Stappia indica: one gene and its partner. The protein of the gene in region 1 interacts with the protein of each later gene in a pairwise test. Links are inferred from orthologs where the notes say so. Each region holds a gene or a part of one and is shown in the gene's direction. Other genes may lie near its edges.

Evidence for each region.
Region 2: the proteins of GH266_RS03310 (region 1) and ptsN interact in binary tests that used the Escherichia coli proteins (3 or more experiments, as listed by UniProt). The link is inferred for Stappia indica from one-to-one orthologs.

What each region holds. Positions count from the first base shown.
Region 1 is NZ_CP046908.1:715,952-721,879, reverse strand. Bases 2,667-5,928 are described here. They hold GH266_RS03310 (sensor histidine kinase), read left to right. Parts: upstream 2,667-3,025; coding sequence 3,026-5,728; downstream 5,729-5,928. Other genes in these bases: GH266_RS03305 (response regulator transcription factor), read left to right, coding at 5,728-5,928; GH266_RS03315 (potassium-transporting ATPase subunit C), read left to right, coding at 2,667-2,974. Also shown: potassium-transporting ATPase subunit KdpB, read left to right, coding at 1-599; potassium-transporting ATPase subunit KdpA, read left to right, coding at 724-2,406; more of GH266_RS03315, read left to right, coding at 2,423-2,666. UniProt on the Escherichia coli protein: Member of the two-component regulatory system KdpD/KdpE involved in the regulation of the kdp operon. KdpD may function as a membrane-associated protein kinase that phosphorylates KdpE in response to environmental signals.
Region 2 is NZ_CP046908.1:3,383,276-3,391,048, reverse strand. Bases 2,782-5,465 are described here. They hold ptsN (PTS IIA-like nitrogen regulatory protein PtsN), read left to right. Parts: upstream 2,782-3,733; coding sequence 3,734-4,198; downstream 4,199-5,465. Other genes in these bases: GH266_RS15885 (Hsp20 family protein), read right to left, coding at 4,689-5,117; GH266_RS15890 (BQ00720 family protein), read right to left, coding at 4,355-4,612; hpf (ribosome hibernation-promoting factor, HPF/YfiA family), read left to right, coding at 3,063-3,641. Outside these bases: lptB (LPS export ABC transporter ATP-binding protein), read left to right, coding at 1-783; rpoN (RNA polymerase factor sigma-54), read left to right, coding at 1,008-2,612; GH266_RS15880 (hypothetical protein), read left to right, coding at 5,584-6,165; GH266_RS15875 (methyl-accepting chemotaxis protein), read left to right, coding at 6,182-7,773. UniProt on the Escherichia coli protein: Seems to have a role in regulating nitrogen assimilation.

The sequences.
Region 1 (5,928 bases):
AGGCGGGCGTCGACGACTTCCTCGCCGAGGCCACGCCGGAAAACAAGCTCACCCTGATCCGCGAAGAACAGGCGAAGGGCAAGCTGGTCGCCATGTGCGGCGACGGCACGAACGACGCTCCCGCACTGGCCCAGGCCGATGTCGGTGTCGCGATGAACACCGGCACGGTCGCCGCGCGCGAGGCCGGCAACATGGTGGATCTCGACTCCGATCCGACCAAGCTCATCGAGATCGTCGAGATCGGCAAGCAGCTGCTGATGACCCGCGGTGCGCTGACCACGTTCTCCATCGCCAACGACGTTGCGAAGTATTTCGCCATCGTCCCGGCAATGTTCGTCGCGCTCTATCCGCAACTGGGCGCGCTCAACATCATGGGCCTGGCGACGCCGCAAAGCGCGATCCTGTCGGCGATCATCTTCAACGCGCTGATCATCATCGCGCTTATCCCGCTGTCGCTCAGGGGCGTCGCCTACAAGGCCATCGGTGCGGACGGGCTCTTGAAGCGCAATCTGTTCATCTACGGGCTCGGCGGCCTGATCGTGCCCTTCATCGGCATCAAGGCGATCGACCTCGTCATCACCGCCATCGGTCTCGCCTGATCAAAGGACCCTTTCCATGACCGTTTTCTGTCTGTTTCTCGGCCTTGCCGTCTTCGGGCTTCTGCTCGTCATGGCCAATGCCGTCGACCGGGCCTGACCTTCCAGCGATCTCGGAGACAATTCGATGCTGATACAAACCCTGCTCTTCGTCGTCCTCGTCGTCGGAGGTACGGCGCTCATCTCCTGGCCGCTCGGCCGTTACATGAAATGGGCGATGGACCCCGCCGATCCATCGTCCGGCCTTGCCGGCTGGAAAACCCGCGCCATGCGGGCCGTGGGCGGCCCCCTGGCTGCGCAGGACCAGACCTGGAAGCGCTACATGGTCGCCATGCTGGCCTTCAATGCGGTCATGTTCGCGGTCACCTACGGCGTGCTGGCGCTGCAGCAGCACCTGCCGCTCAACCCCGACGGCAAGGAAGCCCTGGAAGGCAGCCTGATCTTCAATACGGCCGCCTCGTTCACCTCGAACACGAACCTCCAGCACTATTCGGGCGAGGTGTCGCTGAGCTACCTGTCGCAGCTTGCCGGCCTGATGTGGCTCCAGTTCGTATCGGCGGCCACCGGCATCGCGGCACTTACCGCGCTGGCCCGCGGCCTGGCGGGGCGTCCCTTGGGCAACTTCTTCGTCGACGTGCAGCGGGCCTCGTTCCTCGTGCTGCTGCCGGTCGCCTTCGTCGTCGCGATCCTTCTGGTTCTGGGCGGCGCGCCGATGACGTTCGACGGTGCGGCTGTCGCAACCACGCTGGAAGGCGTGCAGCAAACCATCGCGCGCGGCCCGGTGGCGGCATTCGTCACGATCAAGCAGCTCGGCACCAACGGCGGCGGCTTCTTCGGGCCCAACTCGACACATCCGCTGGAGAACCCGAGCTTCTGGACCAACATCCTCGAGATGTTCGCCATCATCATCATTCCGATGGCCTGCGTCTGGATGTTCGGCCGGATCGTCGGCCGCATGCGCCACGCCGGCGTCGTCTTCGCGGTGATGCTGGCCTTCATCGCGGTCAAGATCTCGGGCGCCGTCTATTTCGAGACCGCTCCCACCCAGGCCTTCGCCGACCTGCCCATCGAGCAGACTGTCGGCAATCTGGAAGGCAAGGAGATGCGCTTCGGCCCGACCGGCGGCCCGCTCTGGTCGGTGCTGACCTCGTCCACCTCGAACGGCTCCGTCGGCGCCATGCATGACAGCCTCAACCCGATGAGCGGCCTGATGCCGATGATCGGCATGTGGCTCAACGCAACCTTCGGCGGTGTCGGCGTCGGCATGATCAACATGTTCCTCTACATCGTCGTCGGCGTCTTCATCGCCGGCATGATGATCGGCCGCACGCCTGAATATCTGGGATGGCGCATCGAGGCGCGGGAGGTGAAGTTCGCGCTGTTCGCGCTGCTCGCCCACGGCTTGTTCATCCTCGGCGGCACGGCGATCTTCGCAGCGACGCCCTGGGGAGCCGACACGCTCAACAATGTCGGGCCGCATGGCTTCAGCGAGATCCTCTACGAGTTCACCTCGTCCGCCGCGAACAACGGGTCCGGCTTCGAGGGCCTCGGCGACAACACCGTGCCGTGGAATCTGGCGACCGGTCTGGTGATGCTGTTTGCCCGCTTCATCCCGATCATCCTGCCGCTTGCCATCGTCGGCTCCCTGTCGGCCAAGCGCCGCAGCGCCGAATCGAGCGGCACGCTCAGCGTCGAGGGCGGCGTTTTCGCCACCATGCTCGCGGCCACCATCGTCGTCGTCGGCGCGCTCACCTTCTTCCCGGCGGCGACGCTCGGGCCGATCGCCGAGCACCTCATGTTCATGAACTGATCCGGAGACCGGACCCATGCACTCACTTCTTGCAAGCATCCGCATCGCGGCGGCGACCATGCTGATCTGCGTCGCCGGCTATGCAACCGCCGTCTGGGCCGTGGCCCAGGCAATCGCCCCCGACACGGCCAACGGCTCGCTGATCATCGGCCCGGACGGCACCATCGTGGGAAGCCGTCAGGTGGCGCAAGCCTTCACGCGGCCGGAATACTTCTGGCCCCGGCCGTCCGCCGTCGATTATGACGGTGCCGGCGCCGGCGGCAGCAACTGGTCGCCGACGAGCGGCGATCTTGCCGAGCGCGGCCGCGAAATGGCGGAGCGCCATGGCGCCACGCCGGACAATCCGCTGCCCGCCGATCTTGCTGCAGCGTCCGGCGCGGGGCTCGATCCTCATATCTCCGAGGCGGGCGCCTTGTATCAGGTGGCTCGGGTGGCCGAGGCGCGAGGCCTGGACCAGGCTCGGATCGAAGGTCTGATCCGCCGTGCCGCCTTCTCGCCCGGTGGTTTCCTGACACGGGACCGGATCGTCAACGTTCTGGAACTCAACCTCGCGCTCGACAGGTTGTAAAGGTGAGGGCGGCAGTCCAGCGACTGCCGCCCGCCCCGATGGGAGTTGAAGATGAGCCCGCAAGATCAGGCCGACGATATCAAGCGTCCGTCTCCCGATGCCCTGCTGGAAAAGGCCGAGCAGGAAACGCGCGGCCGTCTCAAGATATTCCTTGGGGCTGCGCCGGGCGTCGGCAAGACCTACGAGATGCTGGTTTCGGGCCGCGCCCGCAGGTCCGACGGCGATGACGTCGTCGTCGGGGTCGTCGAAACGCACGGGCGCAAGGAGACGGAAGCGCTGGTCCGCGGCCTGGAGATCATCCCGAGGGCGAAGATCGAGTACAAGGGCCAGGTTCTGCAGGAGATGGACCTCGACGCGGTGCTGGAACGCAAGCCGCAGCTCGTCCTGGTCGATGAGCTGGCGCATACCAATGCCCCCGGAAGCCGGCACCCCAAGCGCTATCTCGATGTTCTGGAGCTTCTCGACCGGGGCATCGACGTCTACACGACGCTCAACATCCAGCACGTCGAGAGCCTGAACGACGTGGTGGCGCAGATCACCCGGATCCGGGTGCGCGAAACCGTGCCGGATTCGGTGATCGACAAGGCCGACGATGTCGAGATCATCGACATCACCCCCAACGACCTCATCAAGCGCCTGCACGACGGCAAGGTCTATCTTCCCAAGACCGCCAAGCGGGCGATCGAGAACTATTTCTCCCCCGGCAACCTGACGGCGCTTCGCGAGCTGGCGCTGCGCCGCACCGCGCAACGGGTCGACGAGCAGCTCCTGCGCCATATGCAGGCGCATGCCATCGAGGGGCCGTGGGGCGCGGGCGACCGCGTGCTGGTCTGCATCGATGACGACCTGCGAGGGCCGTCCCTGGTGCGCTATGCCAAACGGCAGGCCGACCGCCTGCGCAGCCCCTGGGCGGCCGTCTATATCGAGGAGCCGCGGTCGACCAACCTTTCGGAAGAAGCCAGGGATCGGATTGCCGCGGCCTTGCGACTGGCCGAGCAGCTGGGCGGCGACGCCATCACGCTGCCGGGCCATCACGTCGCCCGGGAGCTGCTGCGCTATGCCGGCGACAACAACTACAGCCACATCGTCGTGGGCAGGTCGCGCAAGTCGCGGTGGCGGGAGTTTCTGGAAGGCTCGGTCTCCCATGATCTCATCCGGCATTCCGGCGACATCAGCGTTCACGTCATTTCCGGCAAGGAGCGCACGGGGGCGGCGCAAAGGAGCGTGGTGCGCGCGCAGCCTCGCCGCTTTCGGCTGCGACCCTATCTGTGGAGCGCCGGGTATGTCGGCGTGGCCCTCGCGTTCGGCATGTTGCTCTCGCGTACGCTCGATGTGCGCAACATCGCGCTCGCTTTCCTCATGGCGGTGCTCGCCTCGGCCGCGACGGCGGGCTTCTGGCCGGCGCTGTTTGCGTCGCTGACGGGCGCGCTCGCGTTCAACTTCTTCTTCCTCGATCCGCTTTACACCTTCACCATTCGCGATCCCGAAAGCACGATCGCGTTCTTCTTCTTCATCGGCGCGGCTCTGATCACCAGCAACCTTGCTGCCCGCGTGCATCGGCAGGCCGCCGTCGCCCGCGAACGGGCCCGCGCCACCGAGGAGCTCTACCGCTTCGCCAGGAAGCTTGCGGGGGCGGGCACGCTGGACGATGTGCTCTGGGCTTCGGCGCATCAGATTGCCTCGATGCTCAAGATGCGCGTCGTCATCCTGCTTCCCGAAAACGGCACGGTGGCGGTGCGGGCGGGCTATCCCCCGGACGACACGCTTGTCGATGCCGATATCGCGGCTGCGCGCTGGGCCTGGGAGCACAATCGTCCGGCCGGGCGCGGGGCCGATACGCTGCCCGGTGCCAAGCGCCTCTATCTGCCCCTGATCACCGGCAAGACGCCGGTTGGCGTCATCGGGCTCGACAGCGACCGGGAGGGGCCGCTGCTGACGCCGGAGCAGGAGAGGCTCCTCGATGCGCTGGGAGACCAGGCGGCCGTTGCCATCGAACGGATCCAGCTCGTGGCCGATGTCGACAAGGCCAAGCTCGCGGCGGAGGCCGACAAGTTGCGCTCGGCGCTGCTTGCCTCGATCTCGCACGACCTGAAGACGCCGCTCGCCGCGATCCTGGGGGCCGCCGGCACGCTGCGGGACTATTCGAATGCGATGCCCGCCCCCGATCGCACCGAAATGCTCTCCACCATCGTCGACGAGGCGGAGCGGCTGAACCGCTTCATCGCCAATCTCCTCGACATGTCGCGGCTCGAAACGGGGGCGATGGAGCCCAACGCCTCGCTGCAATATCTCGGCGATATCGTCGGCTCGGCGCTGCGCCGGGCGCACAAGATCATGTCGCGCCACAGGACGCTCACCGATATTCCCGCCGATCTGCCGATGCTGAGGCTGGACCCCGTCCTGTTCGAACAGGTTTTGTTCAACCTCTTCGACAATGCAGCCAAATACGCGCCTGGCGAAACCACGATCCGCGTTCGGGCGTGGGAGGACGGGCGGTGGCTGGCGATCCAGGTCCTCGACGAGGGCCCCGGCATTCCGGCGGACGATCTCGAGCGCGTCTTCGACAGCTTCCATCGCGCCCGCAAGCGCGATCTCGTCCTCGCCGGGACCGGGCTGGGCCTGTCGATCTGCAAGGGTTTCGTCGAAGCGATGGGCGGAACGATCACGGCCGGCAACAGGACGGACCGCAGCGGCGCCATCTTCACCATCCGCATGCCGATTCCGACCGACATGCCAAAACTGGAAGACATGTGATGACCAACTCGGCCGTGAAAATTCTCGTCGTCGACGACGAGCCGCCGATCCGGAAACTGCTGCGTATCGGCCTGACGGTCGAGGGTTACGCGATCCTGGAGGCGACCAACGCCATGGAAGCCATGGAGAAGGTCGAGACCGAGCATCCCGACCTCATTCTCCTCGACCTGGGCCTGCCCGATATCCAGGGACACGACCTG
Region 2 (7,773 bases), 2.7 Mb from region 1 along the record:
CGCCAGGGCACGCAGGACCGGACCGACGAGGCCGCACAGCCGTACGATCCGGCGAGCGAGGACGGTCTGCTCGTCGTCGACGGCATCGGCAAGAGCTACAAGCGGCGCCAGGTGGTCCGCAATGTCAGCCTTATGGTCCAGCGGGGCGAGGCGGTCGGCCTGCTCGGCCCCAACGGCGCGGGCAAGACCACCTGCTTCTACATGATCACCGGGCTGATCCAGCCCGACCACGGCACCATCCGCCTCGACGGCTTCGACATCACCCGCCTGCCGATGTACCGGCGCGCAAGGCTCGGCATCGGCTACCTGCCGCAGGAGGCCTCGATCTTCCGCGGCCTGTCGGTGGAGGACAATATCCGCGCCGTGCTGGAAGTGGTGGAGCCGGACCGCAAGCAGCGCCAGCACGACCTGGAATCGCTGCTGGAGGAATTCGGCGTCACGCATCTGCGCGACTCCCCCGCCATCGCTCTGTCGGGCGGCGAGCGGCGGCGCGTCGAGATCGCCCGGGCGCTGGCCAGCCGCCCGACCTTCATGCTGCTCGACGAGCCCTTCGCGGGCATCGACCCGATCGCCGTCGGCGACATCCAGCAGCTGGTGCGCCACCTCACCCATCGCGGCATCGGCGTCCTGATCACCGATCACAACGTGCGCGAAACGCTCGGCCTCATCGACCGGGCCTATATCATCGCCGCCGGCGAAGTGCTGACGGAAGGCTCGCCCTTCGAGATCGTCGCCAACCCGGATGTGCGCCGGCTCTATCTCGGCGAGCAGTTTACGCTTTGATGCGAAAACTCCCTTAGGCTACAAAGCAAGAAGCGGACCAATCGCGCCGGGGGCAGGTGCGGCGCGTTCCCGCATGCGCAGCAGGCACCGCGCGCGCGGCAAGGCAGGTCCGGGGAGTCGGCGGACGACGGGGCATGTCCGCGAGCCGCATCCGTGCAGGCGTGTGCCTGCAACGGCCGCAGACCCCTTGCATCGAAACGCCCCGCAGCAGTCCGGGAACCTTCATGGCGCTGTCGCCGAAGCTCGAGATCCGCCAGGGCCAGACCCTGATCATGACGCCGCAGCTGATGCAGGCGATCAAGCTGCTGCAGATGTCGTCGCTCGACCTGACGAGCTATGTCGAGGCGGAGATGGAGCGCAACCCGCTGCTGGAGCGCGCCGACGGCGAGGGCGGCTCCAACGAGGGCGGCGGCGGCGAAGGCGGCGGCGAGAGCGAGGGAGCGGGCGAGCGGGAGGCGGGCGAGGCCCCCTCTTCCGGCAGCGAGGGCGGCAGCGAGCGCAGCGGCGAGGGCGACGGCGATGTCTGGCTGAGCTCGGAGCTGTCCGACAGTTCGCGCGACATCGCCCAGCGCCTCGACACCGATCTCAGCAACATCTATCCCGACGATCCCGGCACCGGCCGGGCGGAGGCGGGCGCGGGCGATGCGCAGCAGCGCGACCCCTGGCAGACCGGCCTGACGACGCGCACAGGTTCCGGCGGCGCCTCGGAGGATTACAATCTGGAGGCCTTCGTCGCCTCCGACGTGTCGCTGCAGCAGCATCTCGGCGACCAGATGGTGCTGGCCGTCGCCGATCCGGTGGACCGTCTCGTCGCCCAGGTGCTGATCGACAATCTCGACGATGCCGGCTACCTGCGCCTCGACCTCGACGACACGGCCGAGCAGATGGGCATTGCCCGTGAGCGCCTCGACGGCATCCTCGCCGTGCTGCAGACGCTGGAGCCGACCGGCGTCTTCGCCCGCTCGCTCGCCGAATGCCTGGCACTGCAGCTGATCGAGAAGAACCGCTTCGATCCGGCGATGGAAAAGCTGATCGAGAACATCGACCTGCTGGCGCGCCACGACTATCCGGCGCTGCGCCAGACCTGCGGCGTCGACGACGAGGACCTCAAGGAAATGATCGCCGAGCTGAAGGCGCTCGACCCCAAGCCGGGCAGCTCCTTCGGCGAGACGCTGATCCAGCCGGTGGTTCCGGACGTGATCGTGCGCCGGGCGCGCGACGGCGGCTGGTCGGTCGAGCTGAACACCGACACGCTGCCCAAGGTGCTGGTCAACCAGACCTACTACGCCCATATCAGCCGCCAGGCGCGCGACGAGGCGGAGAAGACCTTCCTCACCGAATGCCTGCAGACCGCCAACTGGCTGGCCAAGAGCCTCGACCAGCGGGCACGCACGATCCTCAAGGTGGCGAGCGAGATCGTCCGCCAGCAGGACGCCTTCCTGGTGCACGGCGTCCAGCATCTGCGGCCGCTGAACCTGCGGACCATCGCCGAGGCGATCTCGATGCACGAGTCCACCGTCAGCCGCGTCACCTCGAACAAGTACATGGCGACGCCGCGCGGCATCTTCGAGCTGAAATACTTCTTTTCCGCCGCCATCGCCTCCGCCGGCGGGGGCGATGCCCATTCTGCCGAGGCGGTGCGCCACCGCATCAAGGTGCTGATCGACGCGGAAAGCCCGGACGACATCCTCTCCGACGACACGCTCGTCAAAATGTTGAAGGAGGAGGGGATCGACATTGCCCGCCGAACGGTTGCAAAATACCGGGAGTCCCTGCGCATCGGCTCCTCTGTCCAGAGACGGCGGGAGAAGAAGGCAAGCCGGGGCTGAAACCAGCGCGCACGCCGCAGACGCGGCGTCGGGCCGGGGCGGCAGGGAAAGGCAAGGTGGCAATGAAACCCTTGTTTCTTCAGGCACTTGGCGAGGCCGCAGGCCTTCGCTCCGACCGCTGCCGCCGCACCGCCAGCCGGACTCCATTTGACTTAACGCAGCCGCACGCTTATAGACCCGCGCTCATGCGTGCCGGGAACGGCACGTATGGTCGTATCGCGCGCAAGGACAGCGTCTTGGACGCGATCCGGGCGCGAGAGGCGGCCGGCAGACGAACCGCCGCAAGGCGCCGTGCTGCAGGCAAGACCCCGAACCGGGATGCAATAGGTCGGGTTGCGGATATCAATTCGGAGCCCGGTTTGTCACAGTGGGGTCGCCCATGATGAAACTGGCGAGAATCACGCCATATTCAGGCATGGGTCGGTACGACCAGAACAAGAAGAGGTTCTCATGACACTGCGGATATCGGGAAAGAACGTCGATGTCGGCGATGCTTTGCGGACGCATATCGAGGATCGCGTCGCTGAAGCCATCTCGAAATATTTCGACGGCGGCTATACCGGCCACGTGACGGTCGGGCGCGAAGGATCCGGTTTCCGCTCCGAATGCCTGCTCCACCTCGACACCGGCATCGACCTGCAGGTGTCGGGCGACAGCCAGGATCCGCGCCAGGCCTTCGATGCCGCCGCAGAGCGGATCGAGAAGCGGCTGCGCCGCTACAAGCGCAAGCTCAAGGATCATCACGCCAATGGCGCCGCCAACGGGCGCGAGGTGTTCGAGGCGACTTCCTACGTCCTTGCTTCCATGGAGGAGGACGAGGAGGTCCCGGCAGACTTCACCCCGCTGGTGGTCGCAGAGACCACCGCCAAGGTGAAGACCATGACCGTCGGCATGGCGGTCATGCAGCTCGATCTCGCGGAAGCGCCCGTGGTGGTGTTCCGCAATGCCGGCAGCGGGACGGTGAACGTCGTCTACCGCCGCCCTGACGGCAATTACGGGTGGATCGACCCGGACAACGCAGCCCGATAGACCATCGACGCAATCCGGCCCGCCGCGTTCCCCGAGCGGAATGCGGCGGCGCGCCGGTTGCCTTTTTCGTTTCTCGAACCAAGAGTCGCCTTATGGATCTCAACGATCTCATCACATCGAAAGCGATCGTTCCGAGCCTGAAAGCGAACAGCAAGAAGCAAGCGCTCCAGGAACTCGCCGCCAAGGCCGCGGCCGTCACCGGCCTGCCCGAACGGGATGTGTTCGACACGCTGTTGCAGCGCGAACGCCTCGGCTCGACCGGGGTGGGCAACGGCATCGCCATTCCGCATGGCAAGCTGGTCCGTCTGGACAAGCTTGTCGGCCTGTTTGCCCGTCTGGAGCGTCCCATCGATTTCGATGCGCTGGACGACCAGCCGGTCGACCTGGTGTTCGTCCTGCTCGCGCCGGAAGGCGCCGGCGCCGATCACCTCAAGGCACTCGCCCGCATCGCCCGGCGCATGCGCGATCCGGGAACGGTCGCCAAGCTGCGCGCCACCAGCGACGCCGATGCGCTCTATTCCATCCTGACGCAGCCGGCCGCCTCCAACGCGGCCTGAGGCCGGGAACTGAGGCCGGGAAAGCGCCTGTCGCCCGGATATGAAAAGGCCCCGGTTCCTTGGCGGAACCGGGGCCTTTCGCATCATGGGATCAGAAGACGGGCCCGGGCAGGGCCTGCACCCTACCGCGGCGCGCGGATGGCACCGTTCGACGCGTCAGTGCAGCGCCACGGTATCGAGCTGATGCTCGGCCGCATTGGCCAGCGCCGTCTCGCGGCTGTCGGACAGCATGATCGGCGTTCCGTCCGCGTTGAGCAGAACCCACAGGTTCAACCCCGGGCGCATGCGCGGCGCCTGCGGAAACAGCGTCGTCAGGTCGTCCGAGGTCATCGGCTTCACATAGGCGATCTGCCCTGTGCCGAGCGCCTGGAATTCGCCGGGCTTCATGGTGAAAGTCTGTTCATCACACGTCATGGCATCGCTCCTTTCGCGTGGCCGGCAGGTCGCCGCACCACCGCTCCGGTCCGTGCGCCCAAGGCCGAATGCGGGGTCAGTCCCGCGCGTCGATCTCGATGCGGCGCACGATACGCTCGGGTTCCGGGCGGATGAGATCGATGGAAAGCAGGCCGTCCTTCAGTTCCGCGCCGAGGATCTCGATCCCTTCCGCCAGAACGAAGGCCCTTTGAAACTGCCGGGCCGCGATGCCGCGATGCAGGAACTGCCGCGTCTTGTCGTCTTCCTGGCGTCCGCGGATCACGAGTTGGCTCTCCTCGACGCTGACGTCGAGCTGGTCGCGGGTGAAACCGGCGACCGCCAGGGTGATGCGGATGATCTCGCCGCGCGTCTCGGTCTTGGGCAGCCGCTCGATATTGTACGGCGGATAGCCGTCGTTCGAGCCCTTGCTGACCCTGTCGAGCATCCGTTCCAGATCCTCGAAGCCGAGAAGCAGGGGAGAGGAAAACGCAGACATGCGCGTCATATGCTTCAAGCCCTTTTTCAAAGCGGCCCAATTCCAAACGATCCGTCCGCCGGCTGACCGGCGCGACCGAAACGTCCAACACGCCGGACCCTGACGGCATCCGGCCGGAACACACCTGGTTCCGTCTCGTCATATATGGCGAGACCGGCCGGCGAGTTCAAGAAAGCGCTTCGGCGACCCGATCGCAGCCCATCGGGACCCCGCGCACGAAGCGGCAGGCCGGGGCCTCCTGCCGCCAAGTCACGGCCCTGTGGACGACTTGGCAACTGTCGCAAGGTCAGATCTTGCGAATCAATGCAACTTGGAAAGTGCAAGACCTCTCGGAAGCAACCCAGCAAGCCATTGTTTCACTTATATAAAAATAATAATGATCCACCTAAAGGTTCCCTTAACCCGCAGAGCGGAAGCCTTGCATGATCCTATTGTGGACAGGAGCTTTCGAATGCGACGCCTTGCGGGAATTTTCTTGTTGTCGTCCCTCGCCTTGAGCGGACAGGCGGCCGCCGAGCCACCGGCACCCGATATCAAGGCGCTCGTCGACGATGCCTTCATCGCCCAGACCCGGGAATGGCTTGCCAATCCGATCGTGCAGCTCTCGATCAACGCGCAGAACGAACTGCGCGGCGACCTCGGCCAGGCGGAGATCGACGCGCTGGACCAGCAATGGGTCGCGGAGCGCGAGAGCAACGACAAGCCGCTGATCTCGGCCACGCTGTCCGCGCCGCTCTCCATCTACCTGCTGCGGGTCCAGGCCAAGACGCTGGGGCTCTACACCGAGATCTTCGTGATGGATGCGCACGGCCTCAATGTCGGCCAGAGCTCGATCACCGGCGACTACTGGCAGGGCGACGAGGCGAAGTTCCAGAAGACCTTCCCCAACGGCGCCAATGCCGTCTTCCTCGACGAGCCGGAGTGGGACGGCGACCGCCGGATCTGGATCGCCCAGCTCAACCTGACGATCGCCGACGACACCGCCAAGCCGATCGGGGCCGCGACCGTCGAGATCAACCTTACCGAGCTCGCGCGCCGCGCAGCTCCCGCCAGCTAAGTCCGGGACGGATATCATGTTCGCCAAGCTTTCGGTTTCCACCAAGGGCGCAATCGCCTTCTCGTGTCTGGCGCTGATCGGCGCCGTCGGCGGCGCCATTACCTGGTCCAAGACCATTTCCGCCGCCGACGCGGTCACCCAGGCCGAGCGGGTGACGGCGATCTCGCGCGAGGCCGACGAACTGCGCGAGTCCGTTCTCGAGCAGGCGCTGTGGGTCAAGAACTTCCTGCTGACCGGCAACCGCGACTGGGTCGGCAAGGTCGAGAGCCAGACCACGGCCATTTCCGGGCGGATCGACGAACTGAAAGCCAGCCTTGCCTTGCTCGACGGCACGCTGGCCGGCCAGGCCGACACGATCCGCTCTGCCTGGAACGGCTGGCACACCGATTTCGCCGGCGAGCAGATCCGCCTGATGCGGGTGCCGGAGACGGTCGACCTCGCCCGCGCCATGGAGCTGACGCCGACCGGCGCCGGCCTGCTCAATGCCACGTTCGACGGTGTGACCGAGCTTCAGGCCACCTTGCAGGCACGCGAAAACGCGCTGCTGGCCCAGCAGCGGGCAGAGCTTGCCTCCGCCCAGATGATCGCGCTCGGCAGCGGCGTTCTCATCACGCTCTTCGCCGCCATTCTCGGCTACCTGAACTTCGCCATCGTCTCGCGGCCGCTCGCAAGGCTCGCCGACGTGGTGCGCAAGCTCGCCGACGGCGACACGAACGAGGAGATCGACCTCGGCAACCGCGCCGACGAGATCGGCCGCATGGGCAATGCGCTCGGCGTGTTCCGCGCAAACCTGATCCGCACCCGCGAGCTGGAGGCGGAGACCGAGCAGGCGCGCCTCGACGCGGCCGAGCGCCGACGCATCGAGATGGAGCGCGTGGCGGCGAACTTCGAGGACACGGTGATGACCATCACCCGCGAGATGATCGGCGGGCTGGAGGCGCTGAACGGCACGGCCGGTGCGCTGGCCGACATCGCCGAGGGCACGACGCGCCAGGCGCTGTCGGTCTCCTCCGCCTCGCAGCAGGCGACCGAGAACGTCAACACCGTCGCCAGCGCCACCGAGGAGCTGTCCGCCTCCATCGCCGAGATCAACGAGCAGGTGCATGCCTCCTCCAAGGTGGTGACCCAGGCCTCCACCGAGGTCGAGCGCTCCAACCAGGCCGTCAGCAAGCTGCAGCAGGTGGTGGCGCGGATCGGCGACGTGACGAAGCTGATCACCGACATCGCCGAGCAGACCAACCTGCTGGCGCTCAATGCCACCATCGAGGCCGCTCGTGCCGGCGAGGCGGGACGCGGTTTCGCGGTCGTCGCCTCCGAGGTCAAGGCGCTCGCCGAGCAGACCGCCAAGGCGACCGAGGAGATCGACGCGCAGATCTCCGAGATGCGCCACGCGGCGGACGATTCCATCGTCGCCACCGGTTCCGTCGCCGAGATGGTCCAGACCATCCGTCAGCGCACCTCGGCGATGGCGGCCGCGACGGAGCAGCAGAACGCGGCCACCAACGAGATCGCCCGCAATGTCGCCGAGGCGGCCCAGGGCACGCGCAGCGTCAGCGGCTCGATCGTCGAGGTCAGCGAGCAGGCGAACCAGACCGGCACGCTCAGCAA